DNA from 3 places in the Rouxiella chamberiensis genome. Region 1 is predicted to be linked to each of the others. Evidence: predicted binding sites of a transcription regulator. Region 1 holds the regulator's gene; each other region holds the start of a gene.
What was found. Region 1 encodes CRP, which controls carbon source genes, mostly activating them, when cyclic AMP is high. Its sites were predicted from a motif close to ATGTGANNNNNNTCACAT; they were not measured.
Positions count from the first base shown of each region.

Region 2: msrB (peptide-methionine (R)-S-oxide reductase MsrB) is a predicted target of CRP. The motif match lies at 4,886-4,903, and genes of this name have one in related genera.
Region 3: mlc (sugar metabolism global transcriptional regulator Mlc) is a predicted target of CRP. The motif match lies at 1,816-1,833, and genes of this name have one in related genera.

Region 1 covers NZ_CP114058.1:4,034,958-4,041,401, forward strand. The annotation lists gene O1V66_RS18750 (YccS/YhfK family putative transporter) at 37-2,115, opposite strand; gene crp (cAMP-activated global transcriptional regulator CRP) at 2,176-2,808, opposite strand; gene O1V66_RS18760 (OsmC family protein) at 3,155-3,565, shown strand; gene O1V66_RS18765 (phosphoribulokinase) at 3,642-4,511, opposite strand; gene O1V66_RS18770 (YheU family protein) at 4,615-4,863, opposite strand; gene O1V66_RS18775 (hydrolase) at 4,886-5,863, opposite strand; gene O1V66_RS18780 (LysE family translocator) at 5,966-6,444, shown strand, end outside.
Region 2 covers NZ_CP114058.1:1,157,230-1,163,673, reverse strand. The annotation lists gene O1V66_RS05595 (hypothetical protein) at 1-27, shown strand, start outside; gene O1V66_RS05590 (c-type cytochrome) at 258-1,634, shown strand; gene O1V66_RS05585 (sugar dehydrogenase complex small subunit) at 1,621-2,157, shown strand; gene O1V66_RS21985 (GMC family oxidoreductase) at 2,154-2,939, shown strand; gene O1V66_RS21980 (GMC oxidoreductase) at 2,884-3,804, shown strand; gene O1V66_RS05575 (YeaC family protein) at 3,919-4,191, opposite strand; gene msrB (peptide-methionine (R)-S-oxide reductase MsrB) at 4,350-4,763, opposite strand; gene gapA (glyceraldehyde-3-phosphate dehydrogenase) at 5,110-6,108, shown strand; gene O1V66_RS05560 (D-hexose-6-phosphate mutarotase) at 6,255-6,444, shown strand, end outside.
Region 3 covers NZ_CP114058.1:1,431,264-1,437,707, reverse strand. The annotation lists gene bioD (dethiobiotin synthase) at 1-335, opposite strand, end outside; gene mlc (sugar metabolism global transcriptional regulator Mlc) at 507-1,724, opposite strand; partial or broken gene O1V66_RS06770 (LysR family transcriptional regulator) at 1,874-2,774, opposite strand; gene O1V66_RS06765 (MFS transporter) at 2,917-4,218, shown strand; partial or broken gene tus (DNA replication terminus site-binding protein) at 4,412-5,348, shown strand; gene fumC (class II fumarate hydratase) at 5,406-6,444, opposite strand, start outside.

The DNA.
Region 1 (6,444 bases):
GCTTTCCCTTCTCCTGTCGAAAGGCAGGAGAAGGGATTACGCTTTCACCCGGCGAGTAAGCCAGATCCCGTGATGCGGTCTTTGCCGCCAGGCCAGAGACGAAATCGTGTTCATGGCGCTGAGATGGGAAAGCACGCGGCGCAGATGCCGCTCCATTTCGGTAACGGGCATATCGGTATGCATGTCCGGCGGCTGAAACGCCGTCGATCCGCTGCTCGTTCCGTCGGTGGTTAATCGCTGCTGACAACTCTGCAAGGCAATTTCGCAAGTCTGCAAATACTCGATGGCCAGTTTCGGCGTCAGCATGTAATGCTCGCGCGCAAGAATGGTCATGGCGTTGATATGGTCGACCAAAAACTGACTGTGCGTCACCCAAAGCCGCATATCCGTCAGATAATGCGAATTGAATCCCGGCTCCTGCATGGCCTGATTCAGCGAGGTAAATAGCTGATTATGCGCCTGATTCACTTTCATGCGGGCGTAGGCCAGCTCGGCGGGATCCGGATCTTGCTGCAATACCCGTCTAATGGCTTCCTGATCGGCCTCCAGCGCCTGATGCGCGTTGGTGCGCAGCATCCCGCTCTGCCACTGCGGCCACAGCCAGATAGTGCCGCCAAACGCCAGCGCGCAGCCAATCAGGGTATCAATCAGCCGCGGCAGCAGGAAATGCGCACCATTGAGCGCCAGAATCTGCAACGTATAGACCGCCGTCACCGTCAGGCCAATCATTCCCAACCCGTAATTTTTGCGCAGCACCGTGTAGGAGACAAGGGTAATGATCAGCATGAGCAGCAGCGTTAAATTTTGCGGAATGGCGAGCTGAAGCAGACCCGCGGCCGCGATAAGCCCTATCAGCGTGCCGAGCGCACGGTGCTGAATCCGCACCCGCGTGGCGTTGTAGCCGTTTTGGCTCACCAGCAGGGTGGTAAGCAAAATCCAGTAAGGTTTTGGCAAATTGAAGAACATGCCGAGCGTACTGCCTATCGCCAGAATAACGCCAAGCCGCGCGGCATTGCGCAGGGCCGCCGACTTGAAGGAGAGATAGCTTTTCAGCGCGGCCCAGAAGGGCAGCCGATTCTGCTCCTGCATCAAATCACGGCGATACAGCGGGCGCTGGGTGCGCAGCAGGCGGGCAATGCGACTGAAATGGTAATAGCAAAACTGACCAACGGGATTCTCGCGATAGCGCGAGGCAATCTTCTCCAGCGCCGCCAGTTCATTGGCCATCGAGAAACGCACGGAACGGCGATGATAGAGAATGTCGTCGCCAATCACCCGCAATCGCGCACCAATCACCTGCGCATTGCGGCGGATAACCGCTTCCGCGTGGCTCTCCTCCACCAGCTTTTGCACTTCGGTAGGCAGATGCAGGCTGACGGTAATGTGCTCCTGCAAATCCAGCGCCACCTGAAAACTGCGCAGCAGCCGTTTGCGATGTTGATGCTGGTTGGTGGGCAGCATATGCAGTTGCTGATAGAGCAGGGCAATCAGGTCGATCACTTTCTGCTGTCTTTTCAGTAGCGGTGGCAGCGCGGTCTCGGGATCGGTGTGCTGAGTCAGCAAGGAGTATTTAGCTTCGAAATAATCGGCGAGTTCGTTATACAACTGGCTTAGGGTTTCGCGCATCGGCTGCTCTTCGGACAGTCGGAACCACAGCCAGTTAAAGAGGCCGTACCACGCGGTGCCGACCACAAACAGCAGCGGCGCATGCCAGATAGGCACCACGCCCGCCATACTGAGGGTAAAGATGGACGCCACCAGCGCACCCGACAGCAAACGGCCATGCAGCGGGCCTATCTCGCCCGTTACGCCGATAACCAGCGACAGGCCGAGCATGATAAACGGCAGCGGAACATGCCAGTTCACCAGCATCAGCTGGAGCAGAATACTGCTGACGGCAAACAGCGAACCGCCGATAGCCAGGCGTTTGAAGAAGTGTTTGTGCGGCGTGTCGAGACCGGAAATATTGCAGCAGGCAGGAACGAGCGCAAACAGCAGCCCCATCTTCAATTCGCCGAACAGCATGGCAAAGGCGATAGGCAGGCAAAGCACCAGCGTCTGTCGCAGCGCATAATTGATTTCAGGGTGGTAAAAGAGTCGTCGCCAAAGCGTCATGTGAAGGAGAGTCTGACAAAAACGGCACAACGAAGACTCGCCGTGCCGTTTTTAAAGCGATTAACGCGTGCCGTAAACGACAATCGTTTTACCGTGTGCCGAGATCAGGCTCTGATCTTCGAGCATTTTGAGAATTCGCCCTACCGTCTCGCGTGAGCAACCGACGATTTGACCGATTTCCTGACGGGTGATCTTTATCTGCATCCCATCGGGATGCGTCATGGCATCGGGCTGTTTGGCGAGATTCAGCAGAGTCTGGGCAATACGACCGGTTACATCAAGGAAAGCAAGGTTACCCACTTTCTCGGACGTAATTTGCAGTCGGCTTGCCATCTGTGCGGAAAGACGCATCAGAATGTCGGGGTTGACCTGGATAAGCTGACGGAATTTCTTGTAGGAAATTTCGGCCACTTCACAGGCAGTTTTCGCTCTAACCCATGCACTGCGTTCCTGACCTTCTTCGAAGAGTCCCAGCTCGCCGATGAAGTCACCCTGATTCAGGTAGGAAAGTATCATCTCTTTACCTTCTTCATCCTTGATAAGCACGGCAACCGAGCCTTTCACGATGTAGTAAAGCGTTTCAGCCTTTTCACCTTGGTGAATCAGCGTACTTTTGGATGGATACTTGTGTATATGACAATGAGACAGGAACCATTCGAGAGTAGGGTCTGTTTGTGGCTTGCCGAGAACCATTAGTTATTATCCTCTTTTTATCGCTGCCCAAAATCGCAGGGTTCTAAGACCCTGTTCGGCGATTTTTACTTCGCGCTCTTTTAGCATATGAACTGACCAGCAATGCTGCAAGCGGCAGGTAGAGTGATTTAAGCGGTAATTTGCCCTTATCACCAAGGTTATCCTGTTAACACCCAAAAAACCTGACCGCAACTTGTTGGAAAGTTTCTTTCGGCTTTGTTTGTAGCACAGGTTTGCAGACGTGTCTTGTGTTGTCTCGCTTCAGCATGATGCGGATCGAGTTACATTGCCAGTTTCAGGGGTAAAGGGTAGTCTGTTTTGAAAAATGACGAGTGGAGAGATTCAAATGCAAGCACGGGTAAAGTGGGTTGAAGGGTTAACGTTTCTCGGCGAATCAGCCTCTGGCCATCAGATTCTGATGGATGGCAATGCCGGGGACAAATCACCCAGCCCGATGGAAATGTTGCTGATGTCGGCCGGAGGATGCAGCGCCATCGACGTGGTTTCAATCCTGCAAAAAGGGCGTAACGAGATTGTCGGCTGTGAAGTGAAACTGACTTCCGAACGCCGCGAAGAGGCCCCGCGCCTGTTTACCACCATTAACCTGCATTTCATCGTGACCGGTAAAGATCTGACCGACAAAGTCGTTGAGCGCGCGGTAAGCCTGTCTGCCGAGAAATACTGTTCGGTGTCCCTGATGCTCGGGAAAGCGGCAACTATCACTCACAGCTTTGAAGTGATTGATTCGCAAGAATAAGCCATAACATTGCGACCACGGGTCGCGCCATCAATCGCCGACTGCCGCCGGGCCAATACCGGGTGGCAGCCGGTGCCTACTCTATTTTCTTGCCTTCCATGAGACGCTGCACCAGCGGCCCCATAATCAACTCCATTGCCAGTCCCATCTTGCCGCCAGGCACCACCAACGTATTGATATGCGAGATAAACGAGCCTTGCAGCATTGCCAGGAGATAGGGGAAATCAATTTGATCCAGCCCCTGAAAGTGAATTACCACAAAGCTTTCATCCAGCGAAGGAATGGCCTTGGCGGCAAAAGGGTTGGAGGTGTCGATGGTCGGAACGCGCTGGAAGTTGATGTGCGTGCGGGAGAACTGCGGCGTGATGTAATTGATGTAGTCATCCATCGATCTCACTACGGAATCCATCACGGCTTCACGCGAATGACCGCGTTCGCCGGTGTCGCGCACCAGTTTCTGAATCCACTCGAGGTTGACGATAGGCACCACGCCGACCAGCAGATCGACGTGTTTGGCGACATCGACCTGATTGGTGACCACCCCGCCGTGCAACCCTTCGTAGAACAGGATATCGGTCGGCTCGGGCAGCGCCTGCCACGGGGTAAAGGTTCCGGGCACCTGATTGTAAGGGACGGCTTCGTCATAAGTATGCAGGTACTTGCGTGAGCGGCCGGAGCCGGTTCTGCCGTACTCGATAAAACTCTGCTCCAGCAGGGTGAAGTCGTTGGCCTCGGGACCAAAATAGCTGATATGTCGCCCTAAATCTCGCGCCTTGCGGATAGCCGCGTCCATTTCCGGACGCGTAAAGTGGTGAAAGCTATCGCCTTCAAGCTGGGCGGCGTGCAGGCCCTGCTGCTGGAAAATCTTGCGAAAGGCCAGACTGGTGGTCGTCGTTCCTGCGCCGCTTGATCCGGTGACGGCGATAACGGGATGTTTAGCTGACATGGGCGTCTGACTCCTGCGGTTCGCGCATAATTACGCTTATTGTTACCATATCTATGCGCTGAATTACAGGACAACCGGGTGGCGGAGTCGAAGACATTTTGCACTAGGGATAATCGTTTTCCCGCTCTTCGTCGCCCGCACGGAACTGACCCCGCGGCATGATATTGAGCGTTTCGTGCAACTCGGACCACACCAGCACTACGTCGCCGCTTTTGAGCTGACGGCGAACGTCTTCGACCTTTTGCGCCAGTGAGCGCTCCTGTTCGCCGTAGTCCGTGCCTTCGCGCAGTACAAAGGCTTCAATCACGCTGTCGAGCGTTTCGGTAGGCAGTTCTTTCCAGGGAATGATCATGTTATTTATCTTTTTTCATCAGTTATTTAGCCAGAAGGCGCGGGGCCAGCCAGTCGGGAATGCGTGTTTCGAGCCACATCTGCGGACGCCGCCAGCTGCCGGTTACGAAGCCGACATGACCGCCATGTTCGGTCAGCTGATATTCAATCTCGGGCGGCAGATCCCGTGCATCCGGGATAACCGCGTCGGTCATGAAGGGATCGTCTTTGGCATGCAGAATAAGGAGCGGCACCTTGACCTTCGAAAGCCGCGGCAAACCGCTACAGCGACGATAATAGTCTAGCGCGTTTTCAAAGCCGTGAGCTTTGGAGGTGATGGCATCGTCAAACTCGCGAAGACGGCGCATCGCCTTGAGCTGTGCCAGCGTCACGGGCAGCGTATCGGGATATTTCAACAGCTTGCGCCGCGCGTTGCCTTTCAGCTGGTCCAGCAGATAGCGCTGATAAATGCGCGACGAACCCTGTTCGAGGCGATAGGCGCAGGGTTCGAGCATCAGCGGCGCAGAGACTATCACCGCCGCCTGCAAGGCACAGTTTTCACCTTCTTCGCCAAGATAGCAGGCCAGCATATTGCCGCCCAGCGAAAAGCCGACGGCGGCGGTCGGCGCTTCCCCGTGGGTGCGGCGCAGCCAGTTCAGGAAAAAGCGCGCATCGTCGGTTTCGCCCGAATGATAAATCCGCCGCAGCCGATTGGGTTCGCCGCTGCAACCACGAAAATGCATGACCACGCCGAGTCCGCCCTTTTCCCGCCAGGCTTGCAGCAGGCCGTGGGCATAAGGACTGGAAAAGCCGCCTTCGAGTCCGTGGAACAGCACCATGCGCGGCTTGTGGCGCGCAGATTGCGGATCTTCGCTCCAGGCCAAATCGACAAAATCGCCGTCGGGCAGATCCAGCCGTTGCCAGACCGGCTTTAGCTTTACGTGCCGTCGGACCAGACGCGGCAGCAGCGTTTGCAGATGCGGATTGCTAGCACCGCGCAGGGGACGAAAACTTTCAGACATTTTGTGGAAAAAAATCTCCTCGAGGAAGCTTGTACTACCCATACCACACTGATAGCTTCTCAGCTAATTGCATAATTATTGGGGTAGGGAGCAGCTGTTTAAATGGAACTGGGTTTATTTCTTTCGATGCTTGGATTTTTGTGGGTTGCGGCCATTACGCCCGGCCCGAACAATATGTTGTTAACCACCTCCGGCGCAAACTTCGGCTTTATGCGATCGCTATGGCTGATGCTCGGCATCATGCTCGGGATGCAGAGTATTGTCATCTTGGTGGCGTTCGGCGTTGGCGGGTTAATTCTGCTTTATCCGTCGCTGCATACTCTCCTGAAGATACTGGGTAGCCTGTATCTCCTTTGGCTGGCGTGGAAGATTGCGACTTCCGCCTATGAAACGCTGGAGACCGACGCCAGACAGGCCAAACCCATTCGTCTCTATCAAGGTTGGTTGTTGCAGTTTCTGAACCCGAAAGCCTGGCTCATGGCTCTGGGCGCGGTCGCCAGTTTCAGTCTGGCCGGTGCGCAGTATAACCACTCTGTGGCGGCAATCAGTCTCGGCGTATTTATCGTCAATCTGGTGTCAGG
Region 2 (6,444 bases), 1.8 Mb from region 1:
GTCTTCAACGATTACGAATTGCAATAACGCGTGAATCGGTGGCGCGCGCAGAATGCGTCCAGCCACCCTTTTTGGGCGCGGCTCTCTCCCCGAAGGTTGCCGCGCCCGCTCGTAAAAACGTTATACCAATGAAGGATAGCCGTACGTCTGCGGGCAGGAACGCCCCTTTTTTCAATACATCACCTCGAAAAATAAAAAAATAATACGACTTATTCAACAGGAGCAATGCCGTGAGAAGACGCTGTCTGTCTCTTGCGATGGGTACACTTTTTGCCACGGGTTTCAACGCCGTGGCGGCGGATCCCACCAGTCCGGAAGATCTCATTGCGAAAGGCCACTATCTTGCCGTCGCCGCTGACTGCGGTGCCTGTCATACTCCGCCCAAAGAAGGGGCGGCGATGTCAGGCGGCTATGCGATTCAGTCCCCGCTCGGGACGATTTACGCCAGCAACATTACGCCGTCGAAAACGGCGGGTATCGGCAACTATACTGAACAGGATTTTGCTCGCGCAGTGCGTGACGGTGTCACGCCGCAGGGCGAAAATCTCTACCCTGCCATGCCCTACACTTCCTATGCGCGTATCACCGATGAGGACATCCACGCGCTCTATGCCTACTTTATGCATGGCGTTGCACCGGTTGATACCCCCTCGACCCAGACTCATCTTCCCTTCCCGTTCAATATTCGCAGTTCGATGGCGCTCTGGAACACGCTGTTTGCCACCCATCAACCCTTCAAGCCGACGGCCAACCGCTCTGCCGAGCTTAATCGCGGAGACTATCTGGTCAATGCGCTTGCGCACTGCGATACCTGCCATACGCCGCGAAATGCGCTGATGGGTCAGGATGACAGCAAGGCGCTGTCGGGCGGCGAACTGGGCAGTTGGTATGCGCCGAACATTACGCCGGACAAGGTAGCAGGCATCGGAAGCTGGTCCGGCAATGACCTCGCCGCTTATCTCAAAACAGGTCATGTAACCGGCAAGGCTCAGGCTGCGGGTCCGATGGCCGAGGCGGTCGAGCACAGTTTCCAGCATCTCGACGACGCGGATATCAGGGCCATGGTCGCGTATTTGCAGCAGATCCCGGCCATCAATAACGGCGAGAAAAAATCCCGCGACAGTTTCGGACAGCCCTCCACCAGCGAAAGTCAGCTGCGGGGCCTGACGGAGAATGTCGATGCAGGCTGGAAAGTGTACAGCGGCAGCTGCGCCAACTGCCATCAGGCGGACGGACAAGGCAACGCGCATTATCCTTCGCTGTTCAACAACAGCGCAACGGGCGCGGATCGTCCCGACAATCTGGTTGCGGCCATTCTGTTTGGCGTCAGTCGCGACATCAAGGGCAACCCGATTGCCATGCCCGCCTTTGGTCCAGAGGCCAATTTCAGCGAGCGTCTGACGGACAGGCAGATTGCCGACGTCAGCAACTATGTGCTCAAGCATTACGGCAATGCGCAGGTGACGGTGACAGAAGATAACGTCCGCACTATTCGCGAAGGCGGAGAAAAGCCGCTGCTGGCCAAACTGGCTCAACCTTCGTCTCTCATCATCGGTGTCGTCATTTTCGCCCTGATTTTACTGGCCCTGGGCTTTGGCGTGGCAAAAAGAAGGAGAAAACATGCTGCACAATAATGCTAACCAGGCAGGCGTAAGCCGTCGCAGCCTTCTGAAAGGCATGGGCATACTCTCTTTTGCCGCCATGACTTCCTCGCTGTTTCCGGCCATCAAGGCGCAGGCGCAAGCAATGTCAGACAGCGGATTTCTGCCGCTTTCCGCATTCCTGGTCAGCCGGGAGGTCAACCCCGTGCTGGCCCAACGTTACTATGCCACGCTGCAAAAACATTATGCCGACTTCTCAAGCCGTCTTGCCGCGCTCGGTGACTACGTCAATGCGCATAACTTCAAACACGTCGATGACTTTCTTGCAAGCCTAAGCGCCGACGACCCGCGCCTGAAAACCGCCTCGCTTATTATTTCGGCCTGGTACACGGGGGTGGTGGGCGAAGGCGAACATCTAGAGCTGATTGCCTATGCCGACGCCCTGATGTATCTCCCTACGCGCGGTATTCTGGTGGTGCCAAGCTATGGCGGCGGCCCTGATTCGTGGGGCAGCAAACCCGGCGCATCGACGTCGGTAAAAGGAGTAAATGCATGAGCGACAATAACAACAAAGCCGTCGATGCCGAGGTGATAATCATCGGTTCCGGCGTGATGGGCGGTCTTATCGCCACTCAGCTGGCCAAAGCCGGGAAATCGGTGATCATTCTGGAAGCGGGTCCGCGTATCAAACGCGAGGAGATTGTCGAGCGCTTTAGAAACTCGCCGTTCAAGATGTCGCTGACCAACATGAAACTGCAGGGCGTGGGGTCACCCTATCCTGACCTGCCGCACGTGCCGTCCACTTATGGCAGCTATCTGCAACAGACCGGACCCGTGAAATATCCGACCAAGTATCTGCGTGTGGTGGGAGGCACGACCTGGCACTTTGGCTCGGCGCTGTGGCGTATGATCCCGAACGATTTTAAACTGCAAAGCCTGTACGGACGCGGGCGTGACTGGCCGTTTGGTTATGACGAGCTCGAGCCGTGGTACGGACGTGCCGAGCATGAACTCGGGGTTTCGGGGGTAGACGGACAGGACGAAAGTGGTCAGGGCCAGCGCCCGTGGCCGCCACGTTCCACCCCTTTCCCGATGAAAGGTCTGGCCCCGAGTTATCTGTTTACCCGGATCACCGAGTTGCTCGGCAAGGACGGCTATCACCCGGTGCTGGAACCCAACGGACGCGCCACAGTGCCCTATGGCAAGCGGCCGGTCTGCGCGGGCAATAACAACTGCAATCCGGTTTGCCCAATCGGGGCGAAGTACGACGGTTCGATGCATATTGACGAAGCCGAACCGGCTTGGCGCAAAGCTGCTCGACAACTCGGTGGTCTATAAAATCGAAGCCGATGATAAAGGTCATATCACGGGCGTGTGGTACCGAAAACCCGACCGCTCCGAACATCATCTCACCGCCCGCCACTTTGTGCTCGCGGCCTATGGCATTGAATCTCCCAAGCTGTTGCTGATGTCGACCTCTGAACGGTATCCAAACGGGATTGCCAACAGTTCGGATCAGGTGGGCCGTAATTTGATGGGCCATACCGGCATCAGCATGAATATCATGATGAAAGAAGATGTGTGGCCGGGTCAGGGGCCGACGGAGCTGCTGGTGTATCTCAACAATCGCGACGGCGCATTCCGCAAGGATTTTCCGAGTTACAAGACCAAAATCCGCAATACGGTGCCGACGGCAGACTATGCCGCCGCGCTTATCGGCAAAGGGGTACTGGGGTCGAAGCTGGATGCCGAACTGCATCGTCAATCCGCCCGCTCCCTCAACTTCGCGGTGGATTTCGAAACTTTACCGCTACCGGAAAACCGCGTGGTGCCCAGCAAGACAAAAACCGATGCCATCGGGATCCCGTTGCCCGAAATCTATTACAGCGTGACGGATTATTGGGAAGCCGGAAAAGAGGTCGCACTGAAGGATTTCGCCAACATCGCCAAGTTGCTCGATGCCGAGGTGCTCAAGGTCGATACGGGTTATCAGGACCGCCAGCACATTATGGGCACCACAATTATGGGGGATGACCCTAAAAATTCGGTGGTGAATGCCCAGTGCCAGAGTCATGACCACCCTAACCTGTTTATCGCCGGAACCAGCGTGATGCCGTCGGCTTCGTGCATGAATCCTACGTTGACGGGCGCGGCGCTGAGTTTGCGGCTGGCGAAACATCTGCTCGAGACGATGGAAAGTTAAGCAATAACAGGAGTAGTGGGCGTCGGATGCCCTTGATGGCAAGCGGCAGGAGGGAAGCAGGTTGCTGTACGGCAGGAACCTGCTTTACCGCCATTCAATGAGGAAAGGCGAGGTTTACTCAGGCTTCAGGCGTATCAAATTGTCGTCAAGAAACTGTTGTTTAAGCTCCTGCTTGCTTTTGGTAACAATCTGCCCGTTGGTGCCGACCGTCATGTGCTGGGCATCGACATTGTGCCTGGCCTGATACAGCATGACGACCTGCAAACTGTGCTCTTTCTGCTGCTCGGTCAAACGAACGCCGTCCGGCCATTTGCCTAACTCGACGGCCTGCGCGAGACGCTGGTAAATCTCGGGCGTCATGACGTCTACCAGTTCATGAATTTCCACTTTAAATACTCCTGCCAGCTAGGCGAATACACCAATTATTCTTATCGGTTGAATAATTAGCTGAATCGATTTTGTGATTATTATGCCTGAAATTCGCATGGGGTAAACGCGGAGAAAACGCCAGATGAAAGGGTCCCTTTCTCCACGAAGCCCGTGTTTCAACCGGCCGTTTTGGAGCCGTTTTCGCCGTCGATAAAGCTCATGGAAGCCGAGTTGACGCAGTAACGATCGCCGGTGGGTTCCGGGCCGTCCGGGAAGACGTGCCCCAAATGCGCATCGCAGTTCGAACAACGGATTTCGACACGTTCCATTCCGTGGGAGTTATCGGTCAAATACTTGATGGAATCGTGAGTTACCGGCTCGTAAAAGCTTGGCCAGCCACAGCCGGAGTCATATTTGGTTGTCGAATAAAACAGGGGCGCATTGCAGACCAGGCAGTGATAAATGCCCTCACGATCGTTATGGAGGAGCTTACCGGAGTAAGGACGCTCGGTACCACGCTCTTGGGTCACATACTTTTGAATATCAGTAAGTTGTGGATTTTCAGGGGTATCTTTGATTTCATTGGACATAGTTGCCGCTCTCATCGCGATAAAAAATCAACTAATTTAACTGCTAATAATAACAAAAAAGTAACAACGAGTCAGGCGGTTTTGGCTTAAACTCTATGCCATTGGTGCGGTCGCAAAAACATGTGTGATTACGATCACATATTTGATTGGAAGGTGTTTAATACTCGTTATTACGCCCCAATATGCGTATCAGCTAATTAGGAAACGGAACGTACAATAAGCGCACGATCGTGGAGGCAAGGTTTGACCTACCGCAACTATTGACACGATTCCGCTTGACGCTCACCAAGGTTTTTGTAATTTTACAACCAACCTTTTATTCACTGAAAAATAGCTGGTGGAATATATGACTATCAAAGTAGGTATCAACGGTTTCGGCCGTATCGGCCGTATCGTTTTCCGTGCTGCGCAGGAACGTTCTGACGTTGAAATCGTTGCAATCAACGATCTGCTGGACGCTGACTACATGGCTTACATGCTGAAGTATGACTCAACTCACGGCCGCTTCGACGGTACCGTTGAAGTGAAAGACGGTCATCTGGTTGTTAACGGCAAAACCATCCGTGTTACCGCTGAGCGTGACCCAGCTAACCTGAAATGGAATGAAGTGAACGTTGACGTCGTCGCTGAAGCGACCGGTATCTTCCTGACCGACGAAACCGCACGTAAACACATCCAGGCTGGTGCCAAGAAAGTTGTACTGACCGGCCCGTCCAAAGATGACACCCCGATGTTCGTCATGGGCGTTAACCACGAGTCCTACGATGGTCAGGAGATCGTTTCCAACGCCTCTTGTACGACCAACTGCCTGGCTCCGCTGGCTAAAGTTCTGAACGACAAGTTCGGTATCGTTGAAGCGCTGATGACCACCGTTCACGCGACCACCGCAACACAGAAAACCGTTGATGGCCCGTCTCATAAAGACTGGCGCGGCGGCCGCGGCGCATCTCAGAACATCATCCCTTCTTCTACCGGTGCTGCGAAGGCAGTAGGTAAAGTTATTCCTGCGCTGAACGGTAAACTGACCGGTATGGCTTTCCGTGTGCCAACCCCTAATGTTTCTGTGGTTGACCTGACTGCACGTCTGGAAAAATCGGCTTCCTACAAAGAAATTTGTGCCGAAATGAAACGTGCTTCGGAAAACGAACTGAAAGGCATCCTGGGCTACACTGAAGATGAAGTGGTTTCTACCGATTTCAACGGCGAAAAACTGACTTCCGTATTCGATGCTAAAGCAGGTATCGCCCTGAACGACAACTTTGTGAAACTGGTTTCCTGGTACGACAACGAAACTGGCTACTCAAATAAAGTTCTGGACCTGATTTCCCACATCGCCAACAAATAAGTGAATGCATCGGGATGGGTTTATTCCCTTCCGTGCAGGCGATTTGTGAACTGACAGAGGGCGACATTCGTGTCGCCCTTTCTTATTGAAGCTCCTCTCTGTCAGCTCTCCTGTCCTGGTTTCATCACGTCGCAAAGGACTCAACAATGACCGAACAACTCTTTACGCTTCCGGTACAAAAACAGCTCTCTCCTGCGGTCAGCCAGTGCCAGATTGCCGATTTACCCGTGCTGATCGTGACCCATCCCAAGGGCCGCGCCGCCATTACCCTGCAAGGTGCCCATCTCGTCAGCTGGCAGCCTGCGGGGCAAAAGCCGGTTATCTGGTTGAGCCGCG
Region 3 (6,444 bases), 2.0 Mb from region 1:
ACCACCATGTCCGCACCCTCTTTCAGAAAATAAAGCCCTTGCGTCATTCGGGTGAATAAATCGGCGGGAAGCGCACAGGTAAAAATATCTTCCTCCGCGAGCGCAAAAGGCGTGATTTTGCCAAGCGGATAGGCAACGGAAGAAGCTCGCTGCAATGTCAGGGCATCCTGATTCTGCACGCCGTCCGCCAGCGCCTGATTTCCGGTGGCAATGGGCTTGTACCCCAGCACGGTTTTACCCTGTGCGGCAAACGCCTGCAACAGTGCGCGCGATACAATGGTTTTGCCCACCCGGGAATCGGTACCCGTCACAAATACCTGCGTTAACCTCTTCATAGTACTCCCGAATAATTCCATATCGCCTCCCTGATAAACCTTATTCAGGAAAGTTTGGAGGCGAAATCGACCAGATATCGTTCGAGTCTAGGGGCTGGGCGGAAATAACAATTTGCGTTAGCGCAATGTTTTATCAGGTGACGATGGGGTTAAGGATTTATTCGCGACTCGTTAACCCTGCAGCAGTTTTACCAGTAGCGAACCGTTGTATAGCGCGTCCTTGATGAGCGCAGCACCGGGCATGGTACCGTGATTGTCAAAATAGGTGGATTCGAGCTCGATATGTTCACTGTAGGCAGGCAAAGCCTGCTGCTGTATGCAGGACATAATGGCCGGATGCAGCGTAGATTTGGCGAGATTCAAGGGAGAGCCAATCAAAATCTTTTCAGGGTTGAACAGATTTACCATGATGGCCAAAATTCTGCCGACGTTTTGCCCGACGCCGACAATAATATCGCGTGCCAGTGCATCACCGCGATTGGCGGCATCACACAGCGTTTCAACGGTAATGGGTTGGTCGTGAAGCAGTGAATGTTCGGCGAGATTGAGCCGCGCTTTCGTCAATTCCAGAATGTTGTCGATGCTGGCCAGCGTTTCCAGACAGCCGTGGTTGCCGCAGTAGCAACGTTTACCGTAGGGATCGACCTGAGTGTGCCCGATTTCCACCACGCTGCTGGTGCGGCCGTGCAAAACCTGACCGCCGGTAATGACGCCAGCACCTACGTTGTCGTCGATAACCACTTGAATAACATTGCGAAATCCTCGGGAGGCGCCATACAGCGATTCGGCTTTCGTCCAGGCGGCGATATCGTGCTGTACAAACACAGGCAGGCCGCTGCGTTTGGCAAGCTCGGGGCCAATCGCCACGTCGTCGGCCTGATAGAAAGGCATTTTCTGAATAATCCCGTGCGAGGAATCAATCATGCCGGGCAGCGTGATAGCCATGGCGGTGAGTCGTTCAAGGCGGGACTGGTGGCGTATAAAAAACTGATCGATGAGCGCGACCAGACGTGTCAGAAACGGCGCTGACCCTTCTGCGGGCAGTGAAAGCTGTTCTTCGACGACCAGTTTGCTGCTTAAATCGCGAAGGCTCAACGTGACTGTACCCAGGCCGATGCGGGCCGAAAGATAGTGCCAGGCTTGAGTGTCCAGCACCAGTCCAATGGCCGGACGCCCACGGCTTCCGGGTTCCTGATATTCGGTTTCCTGAACCAGATGCGCCTGCACCAGTTCACGCACGATTTTGGTAATACTGGCGGGCGCAAGCTGCGCTCTCTTGGACAGCTCGATACGGGAAATTGGACCAAACTGGTCTATAAGCCGGTAAACGGTACCCGCATTGATTTGTTTGATCTGATCGATATGACCCGGCTGCCCTTCCACTATCACTCAACTTGCCTCGTTATTTTTCGCGCTTCGAAATAAATATTAAAGGTTATAGGCAGCTTTTTGTCAGATATCCTCAACTATTTGATTCGATATGTGATTTGGAGCACATATTACGGCGGTTTGGTGGCCTTGTGACGGTCAAACCACGCTCATTCTTCCTCTTCCATCAGCATTTTTGCCAGGGCAAGCGCGGGTGCAGACAGAGGTCGATGTCGATGACTGACCAGCCAGACCTGCGTATTGACCTGTTCATCTTTGAAAGACAGGTATTTAACCCCGTCGACCTGAATTCGCTTGTAGGAGGCAGGCAGAATAGACACGCCCAACCCTGCCGAAATAAGCCCGATGATGGTCAGCGCTTCGCCGACTTCCTGAGTGATAAACGGCGTGATCCCGGCATGGGCCAGTCTTTGCAGAATATCGTCGTAAAGAGAAGTACCGACGTCTTTGGAAAAAATACAAACGGCTGATCGGCGAGATGGCTCAAAGTCAGCTCGCCCGCCGGTAGTTGAGTGAGAGGATGGGTCGCCGGAACCACGGCGACCAGCGGGCCGGTATGCAACACATGATGTTGCAGGACATCCGGCAGCACGCCGTTTCGCATGACCCCCAAGTCAAACTTCCCTTTGATCAACGGCTCTATCTGTTGCTGACTGTTCATCTCTTCTATGCGGATATTGACGTGCGGATGCGCCAGCCGAAAGCGCTGAAAGGTGCGGGAGATTTTTTTGACGAACGGCGCAGACGAGGTTAAGCCAATTGTCAACGTCCCCTCTTCACCTCGATGCACGCGCGCCGCCTGCTCGGAAATGTCCTGCACCCGATCGACAATTTTTTCGCCTCTTTGAGAAACAATTCGCCCGCCTGTGTGAGGCGTACGGTGCGATTATTTCTATAAAGCAGCACCGCGCCAATCTGGGTTTCCAAAGACTGGATTTGCTGACTCAGTGGCGGCTGGGAGATGTTCAGCTTTTCTGCCGCCCGCCCAAAATGCAACTCTTCGGCCACCGCAATAAAATAGCGCAGATGCCTTAACTCGATGTTGTTCACGGAACCCTCATTGATATCTTATATGTATCAAACTCGTGTAATTAATATATTAGAAAACGGAATTAAACCTGAGTAAAATTTTTGACATCAAGACACACGCCTTGAAATTACCCTCTTTCCCTATTTTAATTAAGGACCTCTCGTGAACTCCACGCGTCGGCAGCCCGCAAATTCTGCGGCAGGCCATTCGGTAAACGATGACGAACTGCATACCCTCCCTCAGCAGAACGCACCGCAGGTAAAAGGCATTTTCATCAAAAGAGGCACGCCACAGTTTATCCGTGTCACGTTGGCATTGTTCTCGGCCGGGCTGGCGACCTTTGCCCTGCTGTATTGTGTGCAGCCGATTATGCCCGTGCTGTCGCAAGCCTTTGGTGTTTCACCGGCCGCCAGCAGCCTTTCGCTTTCTGCCGCTACCGGGTTGATGGCCATTGGTCTTCTGTTTACCGGCCCCATCTCCGACGCGGTGGGACGTAAAAATGTCATGGTGGTCGGGCTGATGCTCGCCGCGCTTTGCACGCTCATCTGTTCCGTGATGACCAGCTGGCACTCCATTCTCGTGATGCGGGCTCTGGTCGGGCTGTCGTTAAGTGGCGTGGCCGCCGTTGCCATGACCTATCTCAGCGAAGAGATCCACCCCAGCGTGGTCGCGTTTTCGATGGGGCTTTACATCAGTGGCAACTCGATAGGCGGCATGAGCGGACGACTCCTCACGGGCGTTTTGACCGATTTCGTTTCCTGGCGTGTCGCGATTGCCATCATCGGCGTTTTTGCGCTGATTTCTGCCAGCATGTTCTGGAAAATTCTACCCCCGTCACGGCATTTCCGCGCCAGCTCGTTACGTCCGCGTAAACTCTTTATCAACTTCAAGCTGCACTGGCGCGACAGCGGGCTGCCGCTTCTGTTTGCCGAAGGGTTCCTGCTGATGGGCAGCTTTGTCACCATGTTCAATTACATTGGATATCGACTGCTGGCCTCGCCTTATCATATGAGCCAGGCTATCGTCGGTATTCTGTCCATCGCCTATCTGATGGGCACGTACAGTTCGCCGAAAGCCGGGGCGTTGACGGCGGTTTATGGCCGCGGCCCCGTACTGATTGGCGCGCTGATTCTCATGCTCGCGGGTATTCTACTTAGCGCCCTGTCGCCGGTGTGGGTTATTTTCATCGGTATGGCGATGGTGACCGGCGGCTTCTTTGCGGCGCATTCCGTCGCCAGCGGCTGGATTGGCAAACGCGCACGCCGTGCCAAAGGTCAGGCGTCTTCTCTTTATCTGTTCTGCTATTATGCAGGCTCCAGCGTCGCCGGGACATTGGGCGGCGTCTTCTGGCACAACTTCGGCTGGGCCGGTATCACGGGCTATATCTGCACCATGCTGGTTATCGCGATTGCGATTGGCTACCGTCTTATGCATCTGCCGGAATCAAAAATCCGCCCTGCCTAAACCTTACCTCTATCAAGCAAGGCGAGCCCATGTGCTCGCCTTTTTTGTGCTTTACGCACCAATTTTCGGCCTCTCACAGACGTGATTCAGAAAGTTTTTGCCTGCTAGACGCGTTTTATTGTGAAGGTGATGTGTGCGCGGTTTCATTTTATGAGGTAAAATGTATGTTGTAACTAATAAGTGGGGTGAATGGATGACTGGCTACGACCTTAAATTACGAATGAATGAATGCTTCAGGGATTTGGAACTTTCGACCGCCGACTTGACGCGATTTCTCAACCAATTGGAGTTGGTGCAAGGCCGTGTTTTCTCGTTGCCCGAGATCAAGAAAGGTGCTGAACAGGACCCCGCTTCTCTTATTGAAGTGACGCCGCATCTTGGGGAAGAAGCCCACCAGCTGGCCATGCAGCATTTCCAGAAACTGTTTATCCATCACAATCGTGAAAACATCAGCAGTAAATCGGCGGTGCGGCTGCCGGGCGCGCTGTGTTATGCCGTAGATAAATCGGAATTGCAGGCCGCACAGTTGTTGGTGCAAGAAGTGAATACCCTGAAGGCGGAGCTGGAAAATATTGTGACCGTCGAATCGGGACTGGCTCCCGAGCAGCGTTTCGAGTTTGTGCACAGCCAGTTGCGTGGATTGATAACCTTGAACGCCTACCGTTCTCATCAATACCCTGCTGGAGCCGGACTCGGTAAGATTTGGCTGGGCAAACAAGCACATCATCAAAAATCTCAGTCGCGACGAATTGCTGCAAAAGCTGGAGAAAAGTTTGAATGCCGGTCGCGCCGTGCCGCCATACACACGGGAGCAGTGGCAACAGAATGTGACCCGGGAGATCATGGATGTGAAAAGACTGCCTGAGCACGCCATCCTGAAAATAAAACGTCCCGTGAAGGTTCAGCCCATTGCCCGCGTCTGGTATCAAAACAGTCAGAAACAGGTGCAACATCCCTGCCCTTCGCCGTTTATCGTGCTGTGCCCGCGTGAACCCGCCCTGCAAATTCCGAAAATGGGTGAACTACTGAATTACGATGCCGCCGCGGTCAAACACAAATACAAGCCCGACTCGCAACCCTTGAATTTACTCATTAAACGTTTGCATCTCTACACAGACCAGCCCGTGTAAGCCAATAAAAAAGCTCTGCCCAAAAGGACAGAGCTCGAAGACGTCTTCAGCAACGTTTTACTTTTTCATGCTGCCAACCATGTCTTCCGGACGTACCCACTCATTGAACTGTTCTTCGGTCAGATAGCCGAGTTTCAGCGCAGAAGCTTTCAAAGTCAGCCCCTCTTTATGCGCTTTCTTGGCGATTTCTGCGGCTTTGTCGTAGCCAATGTGCGTGTTCAGTGCGGTGACCAGCATCAAGGATTCGTTCAGCAGCTGCGTGATACGATCGCGGTTCGGCTCGATGCCGATAGCGCAATGCTCGTTGAATCCACGCATGCCGTCGGCCAGCAGGCGAATAGATTGCAGATAGTTATGGATAACCATCGGGCGGAACACGTTCAGCTCGAAGTTACCGGAAGCGCCGCCAATATTCACTGCGACGTCGTTACCCAGCACCTGCGCGCACAGCATGGTCATGGCTTCGCACTGCGTCGGGTTAACCTTGCCAGGCATAATGGAGCTGCCCGGTTCGTTTTCAGGAATGGAAATCTCGCCGATGCCGCTACGTGGGCCGGAAGACAACCAGCGCACATCGTTGGCGATTTTCATCAACGACGCCGCCAGACCTTTCAGAGAACCGTGACCATGTACCAGCGCGTCACAGGTTGCCAGCGCTTCAAACTTGTTGGGGGACGTCACGAAAGGCAAACCGGTCAGGCTTGCAATCTCTTTGGCTACGCGCTCGGCATATTCTGGATGGGTGTTCAAACCGGTTCCGACGGCGGTGCCGCCCAGCGCCAGTTCGGCAATGTGTGGCAGGCTGGCTTCAATATGAACCAGGTTGTGTGCCAGCATCGCGGCCCAGCCGGAGATTTCCTGACCCAGCGTCAGCGGCGTGGCGTCCTGTAAATGTGTACGGCCGATTTTAACGATGTCCTTGAACGCTTCGGCTTTGTCGGACAAGGTCTTGTGCAGGGCTTTCAGTTCCGGGATCAGTTGCTCGCGAACGGAGACAACGGCGGCCACATGCATGGCGGTCGGGAAAACGTCGTTCGAACTCTGGCTCTTGTTAACGTCATCATTTGGGTGAATCAAACGGCTTTCGCCACGTTCA